Regions from separate parts of the Pseudomonas sp. DY-1 genome, predicted to be linked through region 3. Evidence: predicted binding sites of a transcription regulator. Region 3 holds the regulator's gene; each other region holds the start of a gene.
What was found. Region 3 encodes FliA, which starts transcription of late flagellar genes. Its sites were predicted from a motif close to CTAAAGTTTNNNNNNNNNNNGCCGNTAA; they were not measured.

Region 1 (4,656 bases), 1.2 Mb from region 3:
ACGAAGGCACTCACGATCGCCACGCCCGCCACACCCAGGCTCAATGGGTTGTATGCAACGCTGACCTGTTCGGCCTGGGCAATGCGTTCCAGGTCATAGATGCGCTTGCCGCGATAGCTGATGAACACCGCAATGAGAAGACCGGCGACCATGCCCAGTGCCGGTATCAACATAGCCTCGGTGACATTCACACCGGTAACGTCCACGCCACTTTTCACCACATTCGCCAGCAGAATCTCGTTCAGGAAGATGTTCCCGAACCCCACTGGCAAGAACATGTAAGGCGTGATCAGGCCGAAGGTGATCACACAGGCGATCAGGCGGCGGTCGATGGCCAGGCGCGTCAATACATATAGAAGTGGCGGTACCAGCAGCGGAATGAACGCGATATGGATTGGCAGGATGTTCTGCGAGGAGATCGCCACGCACAGCAGCAACGCCACCAGGCCCCATTTCAGTGCACCGCCCTCGTTGGCCTCCTGCTTGCCCACCAGCGCCAGGGCTTTGTCGGCCAACGCGTGGGCCAGGCCGGAACGAGCGATGGCCACGGCGAATGCGCCCAGCAACGCGTAGGACAGCGCCACGGTGGCACCGCCACCTAGACCTTTGTTGAAAGCCGCCAGGGCGCCGTCGACGCCCAGACCACCGACCATGCCGCCCGCCAGTGCACCAATGATCAGGGCCACCACCACATGTACCCGGCACAGGCTGAGGACCAGCATGATCCCCACCGCCGCCACTACCGCATTCATCGCCACTCCTCGGTTCTTCGAGCCTTGCCAGCCAAGGACTCTGCCGCAAAAAAAAGCGCGCACTCTGCCGAAAGCGGCCCCTCCTGTCAAAAGCGTTCGGAATATTGGTCGGAGTGTGCATAATTCTTGCCTGCAAATTGCGCCCTCGTGCATTCCGCACGGCTATTCGTCGTCTTTGCGTCAAGAAATCGCCAGCCGCGCCGACAACGAATGAAGTTCCGACGAGACAGAAGGAAGCCCCAATGCCGTTCAATCGCCTGTCCATCCAGTGGAAGATCACCCTGCTGGCCGGACTCTGCCTGCTGGCCATCGTGACCCTGCTGGTCGGTTCGTCCCTGTACCAGTCCAAGCGCAGCGCCAGCCTGGTGAAAGCCGACAGCAGCCAGATGCTCGACCAGAGCGCCCGACAGAGCCTGCAAGCTCGTTCGGAACTCCAGGCCATCCGCATCCAGCGCTACTTCATGGACAACTATCAGTACGGCAAAGGCTTCTCGCGTCAGGTCCTGTTCCTCAAGGAACAGGCTGAAAAACGCTTCCTCGACGCCTTTGACCTGCGCGAAGACCTGACCCGCCAGGTGCGCACCAGCCTGGAGGCGAATCCGGAGATCCTGGGGCTGTACCTGGTCTTCGAACCCAACGCCCTGGACGGCAAGGACGAACTCTTCGTCGACCAGGCCGAGCTCGGTAGCAACGACAAGGGTCGCTTCTCCCTGTACTGGTCCCAACCGACTCCCGGCAAGCTCGAATCCGAGTCGATGACCGAGGAACTGCTCGCCGACAGCAGCACCGGCCCCAGCGGCGCGCCCTATAACGCCTGGTACACCTGCCCGATGAAAACCGGCCAGGCCTGTGTGCTGGACCCCTACTTCGATAACGTGGGCGACCGCCAGGTACTGATGACCAGCATTGCCTTCCCGCTTCAACTGAACGGCAAGACCGTTGGCGTCATGGGCCTGGACATCAGCCTGGAGAGCCTGCAGCAACTGAGCATGGCCGGTAATCGCGAGCTCTATGACGGCAACGGCCACGTCAGCATCATCAGCCCAGCTGGCCTACTCGCCGGCCACAGCCGCGATGCCAGTCTGCTCAGCGCCAAACTGGACAAGGCCTTCGGTGACAAGGCAGCGGAACTTGCCAGCAATCTGCAGGCCGGCAAATCCGCGGAAATGGAGCACGACGGCATGCTGCGCGTGATGCAGCCGTTCAAGCCGATCCCCACCGCCGCGCCCTGGAGCGTATTGCTGGAAGTTCCCGAGAAGGTCCTGCTGGCACCGGCCCTGAAACTGGATGCCAAACTCGACCAGCAGAACGACACCGCCAACCTCACCGGCCTGCTGATCGGCCTCGTCGCCGGCGTCGCCGGCCTGCTGCTGGTATGGCTCACCGCCCGTGGCGTGACCCGGCCGATCCTCGGCGTGGCCAGTATGCTGAAGGACATCGCCAGTGGCGAAGGCGACCTGACCCGCCGCCTGGACTACGCCCGCCAGGACGAACTGGGTGAACTGGCCGGCTGGTTCAACCGCTTCCTCGACAAGCTGCAGCCGATCATTGCCGACGTGAAACGCTCGGTGCAGGACGCCCGCAGCACCGCCGACCAGTCCGCCGCCATCGCCAGCCAGACCAGCGCCGGCATGCAGCAGCAGTACCGCGAAGTGGACCAGGTGGCCACCGCCTCCAACGAGATGAGCGCCACCGCCCAGGACGTCGCCCGCAGCGCCGCCCAGGCCGCCGAAGCCGCGCGGGGGCCGACCACGCCACCCAGGAAGGCCTCGGCGTGATCGGCAAGACCACCAGCGCCATCGAGCAACTGGCCAGCGAAATGAGTGCGGCCATGGAAGAGGTGCAGGCGCTGGCCAACAGCAGCGAGCAGATCGGCTCGGTGCTGGAAGTGATCCGCGCCATCGCCGAGCAGACCAACCTGCTGGCGCTCAACGCGGCCATCGAGGCGGCGCGTGCCGGCGAGGCCGGCCGCGGTTTCGCGGTGGTGGCCGATGAAGTGCGCAACCTGGCCAAGCGCACCCAGGACTCGGTGGAGGAAATCCGCCAGGTGATCGAGGGCCTGCAGAACGGCACGCGCGAGGTGGTCGGTTCGATGCACAGCAGCCACCGCCAGGCCCAGGGCAGTGTCGAGCAGGTGGAACAGGCGGTGACTGCGCTGCAACGCATCGGCGAAGCGGTGACGGTGATCACCGACATGAACCTGCAGATCGCCAGCGCCGCCGAGGAACAGAGCGCGGTGGCCGAGGAGATCAACCGCAACGTGGCGGCGATCCGCGACGTCACCGAATCGCTCTCCGGCCAGGCCGAGGAGTCCGCCCAGGTCAGCCAGGCGCTGAACCGCCTGGCCAACCACCAACAGGGGCTGATGGCGCAGTTCCGCGCCTGACCTCCCTCACCCCCACCCCTCTCCCAGAAGGCGAGGGGTGACGCGCGCCGGCGACTTCATACTCGCCAGCAACGCTCCGCTCTTCTGTCGGGGCGATTTCAATCGCCAAGCAGGCCGCAGGTCTGCCCTGCGAACACCCAGCGACACCTGGCTTCCCTCACCCCCAGCCCTTCACCCTGAGGGCGAGGGAGCTGTCCGTGCGCACCGATATGTATGTGCTCGGATCCTGTAGGAGCGAATTCATTCGCGAAAGCAGGACGCACTCCTCCCTTTCCGAATCCTGTCACCATCGGCACATCAAACTGGCGTCAGATCGCTTGCCGCCGATCGGCACCCCGGCTAGCCTGCCTGCGGTCTAAACAAGGAACCCCCAGATGCTGAACATCGTCCTGATCGCCGGCTCCAGCCGTGCAAACAGCCAATCGGGCAAGGTCGCCCGCTTCGTCCGCCAGCGCCTGATCGACCTCGACAAGGTGAGCCCCACATCCTGCAACATCATCGACCTCGGCGAAGGTCCGCTGCCGCTGTGGCCGGCCGAGAACACCGGTCCCTGGAGCGAATACCAGCAGCAACTGCGCGACGCTGACGCGGTGGTAGTGATCGCCCCCGAGTGGAATGGCATGGCCTGCCCGGCCATCAAGAACTTCTTCATCTACGCCAGCAAGGCCGAACTGGCGCACAAGCCGGGCCTGCTGGTGGGCGTCTCCTCCGGGATCGGTGGTGGCTACCCCATCAGCGAGCTGCGCGCTTCCAGCTACAAGAACTGCCGTCTCTGCTACCTGCCGGAGCACCTGATCGTTCGTGGCGTGGAAAAAGTGCTGAACGACGTCGAGCCGGTGAGCGAAGACGACCAGCGCATCCGTGCCCGCATGGACTACGACCTGGACATCCTCGCGCGCTACGCGGTAGCCCTGAAGCCAGTGCGCGAAGCCATCGACATGAGCATTCCGGCCTTCGCCAACGGCATGTGATCACGCCGCCCTGGGTCGTGCGGCCCTTGTGGGAGTGAATTCATTTGCGAAGGGTGGCAAAGCCACCCCCCACCCGCTCGAGCATCGCGAAACCTACAACAACTGATGCTTGTGCAGCAGCCTGTAGAAGGTCGGCCGCGACACCCCCAGCACCTTGGCCGCGTGGCTGAGGTTGCTGCTGTAGTGAGCCAACGCATCACACAGCGCCTGGTACTCCGCCCGGCGTTTGTAGTCCTCCAGCGTCCCTAGCAGCGCGCCATCCATCGGGGCGCTCTGCAGTCCCAGGTCGGCCGCTTCGATAGGCCCGCTTTCCGCCAGTGCATAGCCGCGCCGGACTCGGCTGGCAAGCTCGCGCACATTACCAGGCCAGCGGTGGCGAACCATGGCAGCGAGCGCCTCTTCGCTGAAATGACTGGGTCGACGCCCCGCCTCCAGGCTGTAGAGATCGGCGAAGTAGCCTGCCAGTAGCGCAATGTCTCCCTGGCGCTTGCGCAGCGGGGTGATCATCAGGCGATTCTGATCCAACCACTGACGCAACCCCGGATGG
Region 2 (4,656 bases), 2.0 Mb from region 3:
CGAGCACAGCGGTGGCGAAGGTGTTCGCGCCGCCGAAGATGAGGCGGAACAGGTCCAGGGGGCCGGCATCCCGTTCATGATCGGGAATCTGCTCGACACCATGTGTTTCTATTCGGGTGACTGCGTGATCGTTTTTGTTGTTATGCATTTCTTACTCTCCCAGGGAACCTCGTCAGGTCGGGGGCAGATGCTCCGGCATAGCCGACAAGTGCTCGTGACAGGCCAACCAGCGGCCGCTTTCTTGTTGCCGACGGAAAACGATGGTTTCCCGCTCGCGGCTTTCTATTTCTTCACCCTGGATGCGCAGGCGTGTGGCGACGTCGTGGTAGAAAATCGCCACGTCGCCCTGCAGGCTCACCACGGGGTTGATGGATTCGCACGCCAGCACCTCGAAATCTTCGCGCTGCCAGCTTTCCCACAGCTCGCGATAGGCGGCGCGGGTCGGCAGCGGCTTGTCGCAGGTGTGGAAGACGAAGCTGGCGTCTTCGCTGAAGGCGGCGAAGTAGGCTTCGGTATCGTTCGCGGCGAAGGCGGCCACCAGCATGCTGGCGGCCTCCAGGACGTGTTGCTTTTCGCTCATGGCCGGACTCAACGACGCTCTACGCCCGGCAGGATGCAGAGCATTTCGTAGAGCAGGTTGGCGCCCAGCAGCGAGGTATTGCCGGTGGTGTCGTAAGGCGGGGAGACCTCGACTAGGTCGCAGCCGATGACGTCCAGGCCCTGGCAGCCACGGATGATTTCCATCGCCTGGATGGTGGTCAGGCCACCGATTTCCGGGGTGCCGGTACCGGGCGCCCAGGCTGGGTCGATGCCGTCGATGTCGAAGGAGAGGTAAACCGGGCCGCCGCCAACTTTCTCGCGGACTTCAGCCATCAGCGGAGCCAGCGACTGGTGCCAGCACTCTTCGGCCTGCACCACGCGGAAGCCCTGCTTGCGGCTCCAGTTGAAGTCTTCGGCGGTGTAACCCTGGGCACGCAGGCCGATCTGCACAACACGATCGCAATCCAGCAGGCCTTCTTCCACGGCACGGCGGAAGGTGGTGCCATGGGCGATCTTCTCGCCGAACATGTGGTCGTTGACGTCGGCGTGGGCGTCGATGTGTACCAGGCCCACCTTGCCGTGCACCTTGTTGATGGCACGCAGGATCGGCAGGGTGATGGTGTGGTCGCCGCCCAGGGTCAGCGGAACTATGCCGTGGCCGAGGATGCGGTCATATTCCTGCTCGATGATGCGCACGGCTTCGAGCAGGTTGAAGGTGTTGATGGCCACGTCGCCGATGTCGGCCACGTTGAGCGAATCGAAGGGGGCAGCGCCGGTCGCCATGTTGTACGGGCGGATCATCACCGATTCGGCGCGGATTTCACGCGGACCGAAACGGGTACCGGAACGCAGGGAAGTACCGATGTCCAGCGGAACGCCGACGAAAGCGGCATCCAGGGCATTGAGTTCTTCAGAGGATTGGATGTGCGGCAGGCGCATCATGGTGGCGATACCGCCGAAACGGGGCATCTCATTGCCGCCCAGGGGCTGATGGAGTTTTTTGTCCACGGGGTGGCCTCACGGTTGTTGTGGTTGTAGGTAGTGGGCGGATTCTGGTGACAGTGCCATCAGGGAAAAATCGCTGGCGGCAAATAATTACTTCAAGGATTTCTAAACTATCGGGAGCGGGTAAGATGGCCGCTTGCCGACAGGGGCGTGGTTCCTTGTAGGGGCGAATTCATTCGCCAAGGGCTGCGCAGCTGCCCCGATCGGCTCCAGGGAAGGGGCAGGACTGCGTCCTGCTTGGCGAATGAATTCGCCCCTACATCGTTCGTTTGCACCTGGAACCGAGAGTGCCCCCCATGTCCACCGCCATGCCCGACCTGAAACTCCTGCGCATCTTCGCCAGCGTGGTGCGTAACCAGGGCTTCGCCGCCGCGCAGCAGGAGCTGAACCTCTCGACTTCGGCCATCAGCACCTACATGAGCCAGTTGGAAGGGCAGGTGGGCCTGACCCTCTGCCATCGCGGGCGCGGTGGGTTCAGCCTGACCAGCAAAGGCGAGCTGTACTATCAGGAAACCCTGCGTCTGTTGGGAGAACTGGAAAGCTTCGAGCGCTATTCCGCGTCCCTCAAGGGCGAGCTGCGCGGCACGCTGAACCTCGGGGTACTCGACTCCACAGTGAGCGATCCGGCATTGCCACTGGCCGAAGTGATCGGCGCCTACAGCCAGGAACACGCGGCGGTGCACTTGCACCTCTCGGTGATGAGCCCCTATGACCTGCAACTCGGCGTGCTGGATAACCGCCTGGACCTGGCCATCGGCGCCTTCTCCACGCGAATGAACGGCCTGGTCTACCAGCCGCTCTATCGCGAACAGCACTGGCTCTACTGCAGTGAACGCCACCCGCTGTACAACGAGCGGCGCATTCCCGCTGAGCTCATCACCCAGCAGCGTATGGTCGGGCGCGGCTACTGGAGCCAGGCGGAACTGGCGCGCCATGGTTTCAAGCACAGTGCGGCGACCGTGGAGTCGATGGAGGCGCAATTGATCCTGGTGCTTTCCGGCGCCTACATCGGTTACCTGCCGGAGCACTACGCGCAACCCTGGGTCGAACAGAAGAGTCTGCGAGCACTGCTGCCGGCGACCTTCGGCTACCAGGCGCCGTTCTCCATGATCCTGCGCCGGGGGCGGGCCAAGGAGCCGCTGATCCTCACCTTCCGCGACCTGCTGCGGGCGCAGTTGAACCTGCGTTGAGTTTCACGGATTTATTGCGACGCGCATCACATTGTCGTGGGGGTGACCTCACAGTTCTTGTGGGTTTTCGTGTTCGCCGTGCTAGACCTCTTTTACCGGGACGAGTGGCAAAGCGCCCATTCACAAGGAGATGTCAGCCATGCGTCAGAATCTGCCCGTGAGCCAGCGGGAGCGTACGTTCAGCGCCGATGAAAGGCTGATATCCACCACGGACCTCAACAGCAAGATCACCTACTGCAACGATGCCTTCGTCGCCATCAGCGGTTTCACCCGCGAAGAACTGATCGGCCAGCCTCACAACATCGTTCGCCACCCAGACATGCCGCCGCCGGTGTTTGCCCATATGTGGGAGACCCTCAAGCAGGGCAAGCCCTGGATGGGGCTGGTGAAGAACCGTTCGAAAAACGGCGACTTCTACTGGGTCAGCGCCTACGTCACACCTGTCTACGAAGAGGGCCGGATGATCGGTTTCGAGTCCGTTCGCTCGGTGCCCAGCCGCGAGCAGATCGCTCGGGCCGATGCGCTCTATGCCCGTTTGCGGGCTGGCAAGTCGCCGGTGCCGCAACTGGAATACTGGAGCTACGACTTCATGCGCTCCTGGCCGGTGATACTGGCCACCCTGGTGCTCTTGGGCGGCAACCTGTCGCTGCAGGGTTGGCCGTCGCTGCTGTTGACCCTGGTGACAATGCTCGTGCTCGGCTCCTTCCAGTTGTATCGCTATCGGCAGACCATCCGCCGCACGTTGGCCGGGCATCCCAAGGCCTTCACCAGCGGCCTGGTGGCCCTGACCTACACCGATAGCCGGGGTGCCCAGGCATTGCTGGACATGGCCATGATCAGTGAAGAGGCGCGCCTGCAGACGGCCCTGACGCGCCTTGAAGATGCCGGCGAGAGCGTCAAGCAGCGAGCTGCCGAGGCCGCGCGCCTGTCCCGCTCGGAAGCCGAGTTGCTGGAGCAGCAGCGTAGTGAGACGGATCAGTCGGCCACGGCCATCAACGAGATGGCAGCGACTATCCAGGAGGTTTCCCACAACGTCAGTCACACCGCCCACGCCGCCGAGGAAGCCGAGCGGCTGGCCCGTCAGGGCAACGACCTTGCCGGCGAAAGCCTGGATGCCATGCGCCACATGGCCGAAGCGGTGAGTGAGATCGGCCGTGCAGTGCATGATCTGGCCGAGTCCACCCAGTCCATCGGCAGTGTGGCAGACGTGATTACCGCCATTGCCGAACAGACCAACCTGCTGGCGCTCAATGCCGCCATCGAGGCGGCGCGGGCGGGTGAGCAGGGCAGGGGGTTCGCCGTGGTGGCGGACGAGGTACGTACCCTGGCCTCACGCACCCGCCAGTCCACCGAGCAGATCCACGAGATCATCGCGTCACTGCGTGCCGGTGCCGATCGTGCGGTCGCCACCGCCAGTCGTGGTGAGGTCATCTCCCGCGACAGCGTGAACAGCGTGCAGGCTGTGCGCGAAGCCCTGGAAGGCATCAGCCAGGCGGTGACCCGAATCACCGGAATGAGCCAGCAGATGGCCGCCGCTTCCGAGCAGCAGAGCCATGTGGCCGAGGACATCAGTCGGCAGATCACCCGCATCGCGCAGCTCTCCGACCACAGCGCGGGACAGGCCCAGGAAGGCGCCGCCATCAGTCAGGATCTGGAGCGCATGGCTGACTACCTGCACAGCCTGGCGGAGCGGTTCAATCGGTAGGCCGGTGCAGGTGGGTTCCTTGTAGGGGCGAATTCATTCGCCAAGGGATGCACAGCATCCTCTGCAATTCCGCAGGCCGGCCCTGCGGTCCGGTCGGCAATTGATATGGCCCTTACAGCATGTCGTCCGGATGCCCTGTGGCAGAATGCTCCTCTCAGGAGATCCTTCATGCCCCGCCCGCACTGCCCCCGCTGCCAGCGCCCCGAAACCCATTGC
Region 3 (4,656 bases):
GGGCGCTCACCGGGGTGCTGGCCGCAACGGCGGCTTCCGGTTCAACCGCAGCTACGAACTTGCCCTTGCCGTGCAACTGGTCGAGCAGCGCTTCGAATTCGTCGTCAGTGATTTCATCGGCAGTGGCTGCAACCGGCTCAGCGGCACCACCAGCGTTATCGCCCAGCGCGTCGAGCAACTGCTCGAACTCGCTGTCGGTGATATCGGCTTTCGCTTCGACGGGAGCCGACTCCACGATCACCGAAGCAGGAGCTACCGAAGAAGCAACCACGGGCTCGGCGCCTGCCGGCTCAGCGAGACGCGACAAGGCAGCCAGCAGTTCCCGAGTCGCAGGCGTCGGTTCGCTGCGCTCACGTACTTCGCGGAACATTTCATTGACCGTGTCCAGGGCCTGAAGCACCACGTCCATCAGCTCGGCATCCACGCGGCGCTCGCCCTTGCGCAGGATGTCGAAAACGTTCTCGGCGATGTGGCAGCACTCCACCAGCGCATTGAGCTGGAGGAAGCCAGCTCCGCCTTTCACGGTATGGAAACCACGGAAAATCGCGTTGAGCAGGTCCATGTCGTCCGGGCGGCTTTCCAGCTCGACCAGCTGCTCGGACAGTTGCTCCAGAATCTCGCCGGCCTCTACCAGGAAGTCCTGGAGGATTTCTTCATCGGCGTCGAAGCTCATAAGTGGAGTGCTCCCTAAAACCCAAGGCTGGATAGCAGATCGTCGACGTCGTCCTGTCCGGACACTACGTCCTCACGTATATCGGCATGGATCTGCGGACCTTCACCCCTGGAAGGATTTTTTTGTTGTTCCAGCTCAACGCGCAGCGCGTCGTGGTCGTGCTCGATGCCGGCGTAGCGATCTACCTGGCTGGCCATCATCACCAGCTTGACCAGGTTGCTCTCCACTTCGGTAACCAGCTGGGTCACGCGCTTGATCACCTGGCCGGTGAGGTCCTGGTAGTCCTGCGCGAGCAGAATGTCGTTGAGCTTGCCGGACAGCGCATCGGTATCGCGCTGGCTGCGGGCGAGGAACTGCTCGATGCGGCGGGCCAGGTCACGGAATCCGTCCGCACCGATTTCCCGACGCATGAAGCGGCTCCATTCCTCACCCAGCTTCTGGGCTTCGTCGCTCAGGCCGTTGAGCAGTGGCGCGCTTTCCTCCACCAGATCCATGGTGCGGTTGGCGGCCTTCTCGGTCATTTGCACCACATAGGAAAGACGGTCAGTCGCATCGGCGATCTGCGACATTTCCTGGGCATGGGGCAGATGCGGGTCGATCTGGAAGTTGACGATGGCGTTGTGCAACTCACGAGTGAGCTTGCCGACTTCCTGGTAGAGGCCGCGATCACGGACGTGATTGAGTTCGTGGATGAGTTGCACGGCGTCGGTGAAGTTGCCTTTCTCGAGGCTATCCACCAATTCCCGCGCACGGACTTTCAGGGTCGACTCGAAGTCTCCCAGCAGGTGTTCTTTCTGGTCCATGGTGCCCTCGCGGCTGACATTCAGCCGTTGACCCGCTCGAAGATCTTCTCGATTTTTTCTTTCAGGACCTGGGCAGTGAAAGGCTTGACCACATAGCCGTTCACACCGGCCTGAGCCGCTTCGATGATCTGGTCGCGCTTGGCCTCGGCAGTCACCATCAGGACCGGCAGGTGCTTAAGGCGCTCATCGGCGCGTACCGCGCGCAGCAGATCGATACCGGTCATGCCAGGCATGTTCCAGTCGGTCACGAGGAAGTCGAAGTTTCCGCTGTGCAGCATCGGCAGGGCGGTGGTGCCGTCGTCCGCTTCGGCGGTATTGGTGAATCCCAAGTCGCGCAAGAGGTTCTTGATGATGCGTCTCATCGTCGAGAAATCATCAACGATGAGGATTTTCATGTTCTTGTCCAAGTCGACCTCCGTACAGTCTCAAACGCCCCTCTTGCCGGGGACGCCATTCAAATCCGAAAGCGGTGTACCGCTCAGCGCGCGCGCCATTCGCCCAGCCGTGCGCGCAGACGTGCCGCGCACTGGCTATGCAACTGGCTGACTCGCGACTCGCTGACCCCCAGCACTTCACCGATTTCCTTCAAGTTCAGTTCTTCGTCGTAATACAGCGCCAGCACCAGGCGCTCACGCTCCGGCAGGTTCGCGATGGCATCAGCCAGCGCGGCCTGGAAACGATCTTCTTCCAGATCATGGGAAGGCGAGAATTGGGTGACACCGGCGTCCTCGTGCACGCCGCCCTGCTCGCCGTCCTGCAACAGGTCGTCGAAGCTGAACAGGCGGCTGCCCAAGGTGTCGCTCAGGATGCCGTAGTAGTCTTCGAGACTCAATCCAAGTTCGGCAGCAACTTCCTGATCTTTAGCGTCACGGCCAGTTCTGGCCTCGATGGTGCGGATCGCATCACTCACCATGCGCGTATTGCGATGCACCGAGCGCGGCGCCCAGTCGCCCTTGCGGACTTCGTCGAGCATGGCCCCGCGGATGCGGATGCCGGCGTAGGTTTCGAAGCTGGCGCCCTTGCTACCGTCGTATTTCTTCGAGGCCTCGAGCAACCCGATCATCCCGGACTGCATCAAGTCTTCCACCTGAACGCTGGCCGGCAGGCGCGCGAGCAGGTGATAGGCGATGCGCTTGACCAGGGGGGCATAGCGCTCGATCAACTGATGTTGCGAATCCCTTGCCTGTGCCTTGCCGTACATACGCAGCCCCGTGGCGGGTGTCATACAGGGGTTTCCGCAGACGGCTGCCGGACCAGCCGCTCGACGAAGAACTCCAGGTGGCCCCGCGGATTGGCCGGTAGCGGCCAGCTGTCGACCTTCTGCGCGATGGCCTTGAAGGCCAGGGAGCACTTCGAACGCGGGAAGGCTTCATAGACCGCGCGCTGCTTCTGCACGGCCTTGCGCACCGACTCGTCGTAGGGCACGGCACCCACGTACTGCAGGGCGACGTCGAGGAAACGGTCGGTAACCTTGGTCAGTTTGGCGAACAGGTTGCGCCCTTCCTGCGGGCTGTGGGCCATGTTGGCCAGCACGCGGAAGCGGTTCATGCCGTAATCGCGGTTGAGCAGCTTGATCAGCGCGTAGGCGTCGGTGATGGAAGTCGGTTCGTCGCAGACGACCACTATCACTTCCTGCGCTGCCCGGACGAAGCTGACCACGGAATCGCCGATGCCGGCGGCGGTGTCGATCACCAGCACATCGAGGTTGTCGCTGATTTCACTGAATGCCTGGATCAGGCCGGCGTGCTGCATGGGCGAAAGCTGCACCATGCTCTGGGTGCCGGAGGCGGCCGGGACGATACGAATGCCCCCCGGTCCCTGCAACAGCACGTCGCGCAGGTCGCATTCGCCATTGATCACATCGGCCAGGGTGCGCTTGGCGGTGAGGCCGAGCAGGACGTCGACGTTGGCCAGGCCGAGGTCGGCGTCCAGCAACATGACGCGACGGCCAAGATCAGCCAGGGCCAGCGAGAGGTTCACGGACACGTTGGTCTTGCCGACGCCGCCCTTGCCGCCGGTCACCGCGATCACCTGTACGGGATGCATACTACCCATTTCAAATACCTTGCCTTAGGGGCCAGTTGGCGGTCCAGCACCGCCCCCCGAGGAGGCGGTTCACAATTCTTCAACCGGCGCGGCGCGCCGGATTCTGGTAAAGCCCGGCGAACAGGTCAGCCATGGCTTCTTCACTCGGGTCCTCCGGAGCCTGGAGGCTGACCGCACGGCTCACCAGTTGGTGGCTGCGGGGAACCTGCAGATCATCCGGGATTCGCGGGCCGTCGGCCAGATAGGCTACCGGGAGATGCTGGCCGATAGCCAGCCCCAAAACCTCGCCCAGGCTGGCCGCTTCGTCCGCCTTGGTAATGATGCAACCGACCAGGCCGCAACGCTTGTAGCTGTGATAGGCAGCCTTGAGCACCTGGCTCTGACTGGTGGCCGCCATCACCAGGTAATTCTTCGCGTTTATCGCACGGCTGGCCAGTGCTTCGAGCTGCATGGTCAGGGCCGGATCGTTGACCGGCAGACCGGCGGTATCGATCAGCACCACGCGCTTGCGGGCCAAGGGAGCCACAGCCTGGGTCAGGGACTGGCCAGGATCGACCAGGGTCACCGGCACATTGAGGATTCGGCCCAGGGTCTTGATCTGCTCCTGAGCACCGATGCGGAAGCTGTCCATGCTCACCAGGGCGACGTTTTGCGCGCCGTACTTAAGCACGTAGCGAGCAGCCATCTTGGCCAGGGTGGTGGTCTTGCCCATGCCGGCCGGACCGACCAGGGCGATCACCCCGCCCTCTTCCAGCGGTTCGGTCTGCGGGGTGCGAATGGCGTGGGACAGGTGCGCCAGCAGCATGCGCCAAGCCTGACGCGGCTCGCTGACCTTGGCCACCTTGTCCAGCAGGGCCCGGGCCAGTTCGGCCGGCAGCCCCATGCGTTGCAGGCGGCGCCAGAGGCTGGCCTGCTGAGGGCGGCGGCTCTGCATCTGGCCCCAGGCGATGGAGCCGAGTTGCACTTCAATCAGTTCGCGCAGGCCGCTCAGCTCGAAACGCATGGCATCCAGGGCAGCCTGATCCACGGCAGCGGGCTTGGGCGCGCTGACGGGCTCCGCGGCGCGGGGGACTGCGCGCGGACGACTCATGGCGGCGGCCAGGGCGGATTCCGGCAGTTCGGATTCGATGGCGG

Region 1: the regulator FliA is predicted to act here: its motif matches at 932-959, upstream of D6Z43_RS07320 (methyl-accepting chemotaxis protein).
Region 2: the regulator FliA is predicted to act here: its motif matches at 3,382-3,409, upstream of D6Z43_RS10580 (methyl-accepting chemotaxis protein).

What each region holds. Positions count from the first base shown of each region.
Region 1 covers NZ_CP032616.1:1,500,289-1,504,944, forward strand. Annotated here, with positions in the region: gene D6Z43_RS07315 (Na+/H+ antiporter family protein) at 1-752, opposite strand, end outside; gene D6Z43_RS07320 (methyl-accepting chemotaxis protein) at 995-2,530, shown strand; gene D6Z43_RS28715 (methyl-accepting chemotaxis protein) at 2,584-3,138, shown strand; gene D6Z43_RS07325 (NADPH-dependent FMN reductase) at 3,513-4,109, shown strand; gene D6Z43_RS07330 (sigma-54-dependent transcriptional regulator) at 4,203-4,656, opposite strand, start outside.
Region 2 covers NZ_CP032616.1:2,225,344-2,229,999, reverse strand. Annotated here, with positions in the region: gene D6Z43_RS10600 (cytosine permease) at 1-148, opposite strand, end outside; gene D6Z43_RS10595 (nuclear transport factor 2 family protein) at 173-580, opposite strand; gene speB (agmatinase) at 589-1,548, opposite strand; gene D6Z43_RS10585 (LysR family transcriptional regulator) at 1,842-2,735, shown strand; partial or broken gene D6Z43_RS28770 (PAS domain-containing protein) at 2,866-3,186, shown strand; gene D6Z43_RS10580 (methyl-accepting chemotaxis protein) at 3,421-4,440, shown strand; gene D6Z43_RS10575 (tRNA-uridine aminocarboxypropyltransferase) at 4,609-4,656, shown strand, end outside.
Region 3 covers NZ_CP032616.1:273,441-278,096, reverse strand. Annotated here, with positions in the region: gene D6Z43_RS01525 (chemotaxis protein CheA) at 1-673, opposite strand, end outside; gene D6Z43_RS01520 (protein phosphatase CheZ) at 688-1,476, opposite strand; gene D6Z43_RS01515 (chemotaxis response regulator CheY) at 1,497-1,871, opposite strand; gene fliA (RNA polymerase sigma factor FliA) at 1,955-2,701, opposite strand; gene fleN (flagellar synthesis regulator FleN) at 2,698-3,531, opposite strand; gene flhF (flagellar biosynthesis protein FlhF) at 3,602-4,656, opposite strand, start outside.